Collimonas fungivorans Ter331: one gene and its partner. The protein of the gene in region 1 interacts with the protein of each later gene in a pairwise test. Links are inferred from orthologs where the notes say so. Each region holds a gene or a part of one and is shown in the gene's direction. Other genes may lie near its edges.

The links.
Region 2: the proteins of CFU_RS21650 (region 1) and CFU_RS06850 interact in binary tests that used the Escherichia coli proteins (3 or more experiments, as listed by UniProt). The link is inferred for Collimonas fungivorans Ter331 from one-to-one orthologs.

What each region holds. Positions count from the first base shown.
Region 1 is NC_015856.1:4,867,112-4,870,077, reverse strand. What follows is about bases 60-2,951. They hold CFU_RS21650 (P-II family nitrogen regulator), read left to right. Parts: upstream 60-1,282; coding sequence 1,283-1,621; downstream 1,622-2,951. Other genes in these bases: CFU_RS21645 (ammonium transporter), read left to right, coding at 1,635-2,951; CFU_RS21655 (TorF family putative porin), read left to right, coding at 442-1,215. In the rest of the region: CFU_RS21660 (GNAT family N-acetyltransferase), read right to left, coding at 1-40; more of CFU_RS21645, read left to right, coding at 2,952-2,966. UniProt on the Escherichia coli protein: Involved in the regulation of nitrogen metabolism. Regulates the activity of its targets by protein-protein interaction in response to the nitrogen status of the cell.
Region 2 is NC_015856.1:1,566,362-1,569,539, reverse strand. The notes cover bases 75-3,178. They hold CFU_RS06850 ([protein-PII] uridylyltransferase), read left to right. Parts: upstream 75-402; coding sequence 403-2,955; downstream 2,956-3,178. Other genes in these bases: CFU_RS06845 (pseudouridine synthase), read left to right, coding at 2,988-3,178; map (type I methionyl aminopeptidase), read left to right, coding at 75-376. Outside these bases: more of map, read left to right, coding at 1-74.

The sequences.
Region 1 (2,966 bases):
CCTCCTGTGGAACGGCGTGGCGATGGATGCAAAGCGGCATCTATCTTGCGCTACAAGCTGGTGTTACGAAAGGTCCAAGATTGGCTATATTCATAGGTCCACTGCGAAGCGACCAAGCGCTTACCCGGCATGTCCTTGCAACAAGTCTCAACCGGATCTGTAGCTGACTACAGGCTGTCATGTAGTTTCTTATTTGGGTTTTCGCACCAAAACGAGGCTTCCTTAAAGCCAAGTCCCATTGTGGTGCATTTTCTTGCCGATATTTTTGTGCACGTACATCCCTTGATTAACAATCAGCAAAAGCAGTGGGTAAAACGCCCCACAAGGGGCGCCGGCTATCGAAAAAACGGCAATTGGCACAGTTGGCATGGGTTCTGCTATGGAAAGTCCGAGGAGTACTGATTTAGCGGTTTTTCATTCAACATACCAACAGGGACATCCATGAAAAAGCTGATTTTAGCCGCAACAATAGCAGCAAGTTTCTCCGCAGGTCTCGCCCATGCCGAAGACGCCAAGCCGGATAACGAGATCAGCTACAACATAGGCGCGGTCAACGACTACCGCTTCCGCGGCATCTCGCAAACGCGCCTGGACCCGGCGATACAGGGCGGCGCGGACTACACCAATAACCCGACCGGGCTGTATGCGGGGACCTGGCTATCCAACATCAAGTGGATCAAGGATGCGGTCGACACCGCCAACACCGGCACCGGCGGCAAGGGTTCGATTGAATGGGACATCTACGCCGGCAAGCGCGGCGAACTGCCGGGCGGGTTCACGTATGACGTCGGCGGCCTGTATTACTACTACCCGACCAACAACTATAGCCAGATCGGCCGCAACGCCAATACCTTCGAACTGTACGGGCAGCTCGGCTATGGTCCGGCCTATTTCAAGTACTCACATGCACTGACCAACCTGTTCGGCACGGTCGACAGCAAGGGCAGCGCTTACTACGATGCAGGCGCCAATATCGACGTCGGCGCGGGCGTCACGCTGGGACTGCACGTTGGCCACCAGACTGTGGAACACGCCAGCTTTTACAGTTACACCGACTGGAAAATCGGCGCGACCAAGACCTTCGAGCAGTTGGCAGGCGTGACTTTGGGGCTGGCTTATGTCGGCACCAACGCCAAGGACAACGCGTATGTCAGCCCGGGCGGCAAGAACCTGGGCCGCGACGGGGTAGTGTTTTCGGTAGCGAAGACTTTCTGATCAACCCGCAACTGGACAGCAGCAACGCGGCGCCGGGCGCCGCTCCACCAAACAACACGAGGCCGACATGAAACTGATTACAGCAATCATCAAACCATTCAAGCTCGACGAGGTGCGCGAAGCGCTTTCGGCGATTGGCGTACAAGGCATTACCGTGACCGAGGTCAAGGGTTTCGGGCGCCAGAAAGGGCATACTGAGCTGTACCGCGGCGCCGAGTACGTGGTCGACTTCTTGCCAAAGACAAAAATCGAAGCGGCGGTGGACGACAGCATCCTGGAGCAGGCGGTAGAAGCGATTGAAAACGCAGCCCGCACCGGCAAGATCGGCGACGGCAAGATTTTTGTATTTGATCTGCAGGAAGTTATTCGTATTCGTACCGGTGAAACCGGCAAAGATGCAATCTAAGGGGATAAAAAATATGAACATCAAAAGTACGTTTGCTACGATTTTGGCGGCTTGCACGCTGATCGCGGCTACTTCCATGTTGCCGGCGTCAGCCGCCGACGAGCCATCAGCAAGTGCTAGCGCCAGCGTAGCAGCAGCCAGCGCCGACGCCCCAGCTGCTGCGTCTGCAGCAGTTGCCGCGGCGCCAGCCGCTTCAGCGCCGGCCGCAGCCGCACCGGCTGCCAGCGCTCCTGCCGCCGCCGCGCCGGCCGCGCCGGTGCCGAACAAGGGCGATACCGCCTGGTTGCTGGTATGTACCGCGTTCGTGATCCTGATGACATTGCCGGGCCTGGGCCTGTTCTACGGCGGCCTGGTGCGCAGCAAGAACATGCTGTCGGTGCTGATGCAGTGTTTCACCGTGTTCTCGCTGATCATTGTGCTGTGGATACTCTACGGCTACAGCATCGCGTTCACCGAAGGCAATGCGTTCTTCGGGGGTTTCAGCCGCCTGTTCTTGCATGGCATGACGCCGGATTCCGCCGCCGCCACGTTCAGCAAAGGCGTTGTGGTGCCTGAGTTTGCCTATGTGGTGTTCCAGGGCGCGTTTGCCGCAATTACCTGCGCCTTGATCATCGGTGCTTTCGCCGAGCGCGCCAAGTTCTCCGCGATCCTAGTGTTCACCGTCTTGTGGTTCACTTTCGCCTATCTGCCGATGGCGCATATGGTCTGGTTCTGGCCTGGTCCGGATGGCTTCACCGACGCTGCCGCTGCAGAAAAACTGACCGCTACCGGCGGCTGGCTGTTCCAGAAGGGCGCGCTCGATTTCGCCGGCGGCACCGTCGTGCATATCAATGCCGCTATCGCCGGCCTGGTCGGTTCGTACGTGATCGGCAAGCGCGTCGGTTTCGGCAAGGAAGCGTTCAAGCCGCATAGCCTGACCCTGACCATGGTCGGCGCCTCGCTGCTGTGGTTCGGCTGGTTCGGTTTCAACGCCGGCTCCGCACTGGAAGCCAACGGCAGCGCCGCACTGGCTTTCATCAATACCTTGCTGGCGACTGCCGCTGCGGTATTGAGCTGGAGCGCCGGTGAATGGATCGGCAAGGGCAAGCCTTCCATGCTGGGCGGCGCTTCGGGTGCTGTCGCAGGCCTGGTGGCGATTACGCCTGCCGCCGGTTTTGTCGGCCCGATGGGCGCGCTGATCATGGGCTTGCTGGCAGGTTTCGTCTGCCTGTGGGGCGTCACCGGCCTGAAACGCTTGCTGGGTGCGGACGATGCGCTGGACGTGTTTGGCGTGCATGGCGTCGGCGGCATCATGGGTGCGCTGCTCACTGGCGTGTTCGCTGCGCCTAGCCTCGGCGGTACTGGC
Region 2 (3,178 bases), 3.3 Mb from region 1 along the record:
GCACCTGGGCGATATCGGCTACGTGATCCAGCAGCACGCCGAAAAAGCCGGCTACAGCGTAGTCCGCGAATTCTGCGGCCACGGCATCGGCAAGGTATTCCACGAAGAACCGCAGGTATTGCACTACGGCCGTCCGGGCACGCTGGAGCGGCTGGAAGCCGGCATGATCTTCACGGTCGAACCGATGATCAACGCCGGCCGCCGCGATATCCGCGAAATGGGCGACGGCTGGACCATCAAGACCAAGGATCGCAGCCTGTCGGCACAATGGGAACACACCGTGCTGGTGACTGAAACCGGCTACGAAGTGCTGACCGTTTCCGAGGGTACGCCGCCGCCGCCGGCATTCATCCAACAAGCTGCCGCTGCAGCTTAGTTGAGCCGTATTCGCCCCGCACCTACATGACGACTCTTGCCGCCACACTCAAAAACCAGCTTAGAAGCGAGCGGCAAACCATCATCTCAGCCTTCCTGGCGGACGGCAAACCCGGCGAACTACTGACGGCGCTGCGGCGCAGCGTCGACATCGCCCTGACGCAAGCCTGGAAAATGCTGGAACTGCCGGCCAGCGCAGCGCTGGTGGCGGTCGGCGGCTACGGCCGCGGCGAGCTGTTCCCGCATTCCGACGTCGACGTCCTGATCCTGCTCGAGGCCAGCCCGGATGCGGCGCTGAAAGGCAGGTTGGAACAGCTGGTGCAGCTGTTCTGGGATATCGGCCTCGAAATCGGCCACAGCATCCGCACCGTGGACGAATGCCTGAGCGAATCAGCGGCCGACATCACGGTCCAGACCAGCCTCCTGGAAGCGCGGCTGGTGAGCGGCAGCCACCCGCTGTTCTTGCAGCTGCAGGAACGCTGCAACGCCGCCATGGACGCCTGCGCCTTTTTCCAGGGAAAAATCCTGGAAATGCGCCAGCGCCACGTCAAATACGAAGATACGCCGTACAGCCTGGAACCGAACTGCAAGGAGAGCCCGGGCGGCTTGCGCGACCTGCAAGTGATCCTGTGGGTGGCGAAGGCCGCCGGCCTCGGCGAATCCTGGCCCAAGCTGGCCCAGCGCGGCCTGATCACGGCCGCCGAAGCGCGCCAGCTGGCGCGCCAGGAGCGCGCGTTCAAGGATATCCGGATCCGCCTGCACATCTACACCAACCGCCGCGAAGACCGGCTGGTATTCGACGTCCAGACCCCGATCGCCGAAGCGCTCGGCTTCCAGACTACCGAAACCCGGCGCGCCAGCGAATACCTGATGCAGCGTTATTACTGGGCAGCCAAGGCGGTGACCCAGCTCAACACCATCCTGCTGCAGAACATCGAAGTGCAACTGTTCCCGCAACCGATGGTGCCGCAACGCATCAACGACCGCTTCAACCATCTGAACCGCCTGATCGACATCGCCCACGACGACCTGTTCAAGACCACGCCGTCGGCCATGCTGGAGCTGTTCCTGCTGCTGGCCCAGCACAGCGAACTGAAGGACATGACCGCGCGCACCCGGCGCGCCTTGTGGCACGCCCGCGTCAAGATCGACAACAGCTTCCGCCGCGATCCGCACAACCGCTCGCTGTTCATCCAGATCATCCAGGCGCCGCAAGGCATCACCCACGCGCTGCGCGGCATGAACCAGACCAGCATCCTGGGCCGCTACCTGCCGAACTTCCGGCGCATCGTCGGCCAAATGCAGCACGACCTGTTCCATGTCTACACCGTCGACCAGCACATCCTGATGGTGGTGCGCAATGTGCGCCGCTTCACGATGAGCGAGCATGCGCATGAATATCCGTTCTGCAGCCAGCTGATCGCCAATTTCCCGCGCTCCTGGCTGCTGTATGTCGCCGCCTTGTTCCACGACATCGCCAAGGGCCGCGGCGGCGACCATTCCAAGCTGGGCATGACCGACGCCCTGCACTTCTGCCAGCAGCACGGCTTGCCGCCGGCGGACACGGCGCTGGTGGTGTTCCTGGTCGAGCATCACCTGACCATGTCGCAAGTGGCGCAAAAACAGGACCTGTCGGATCCCGAAGTGATCCTCAACTTTGCCAATACGGTCAAGGACGAACGGCACCTGACCGCGCTCTACCTGCTGACCGTGGCCGACATCCGCGGCACCAGTCCCAAGGTATGGAATGCCTGGAAAGGCAAGTTGCTGGAAGACTTGTACCGCATGACCTTGCGCGTGCTCGGCGGCGAAACGCCGTCGGCCGACCGCGAACTGAAAAACCGCCAGGAAGAGGCGTTGAAAACCCTGCGCCTGTACGGCTTGCCGGAAGACGCCCACGAAACCCTGTGGCGCCAGCTCGACGTCGCCTATTTCCTGCGCCACGACGCGTCCGACATCGCCTGGCAAACCCGCTCCTTCTACAACCAGACCGACAGCGCCAGCCCGATCGTCAAATGCCGCCTGGCGCCGATCGGCGAAGGCTTGCAGGTCGCGGTCTACACCAAGGACCGGAACGACCTGTTCATCCGCATCTGCAGCTATTTCGACAGCAAGAATTTCAGCATCCTGGACGCCAAGATCCAGACTACCCGGCACGGCTACGCGCTCGACTCTTTCCTGATCAGCGCGCCGCTGTTCGCCAAGCACTATCGCGACATCATCAACCTGATCGAGCATGAGCTGACGCTGATGCTGCAAACCGACAGCCCGCTGCCGGCGCCATCCAAGGGACGCTTGTCGCGCCTGTCGCGCACCTTCCCGGTAACGCCGACGGTCGACCTGCGCCCCGACGAGCGCGGCCAGTACTACCTGCTGTCGATCACCGCCAACGATCGCACCGGGCTGCTGTTTTCGGTCGCCAGCGTGCTGGCCAAGCACAAGATCAACCTGCATACCGCCAAGATCATGACGCTCGGCGAACGGGTCGAAGACGTGTTCCTGGTCGACGGCAATGCGCTCAACCATGCGCGCCTGCAGATCCAGCTTGAAACCGACCTGCTGGACGCGCTGCATATCTGATCCATTTTTATCCCTCTTATTTTTTGCACCTCATGACCGAACCATTACGCCTTTCCAAACGCATGTCAGAACTCGGGCTATGCTCGCGCCGCGAAGCCGATGAGTGGATCGCCCGCGGCTGGGTCCGGGTCGACGGCGTCGTCGTATCGGAACTCGGCAGCAAAGTCCTGCCCAGCCAGCGCATCAGCGTCGAGCGCCAGGCCGCGGCCGAACAATCGAAACG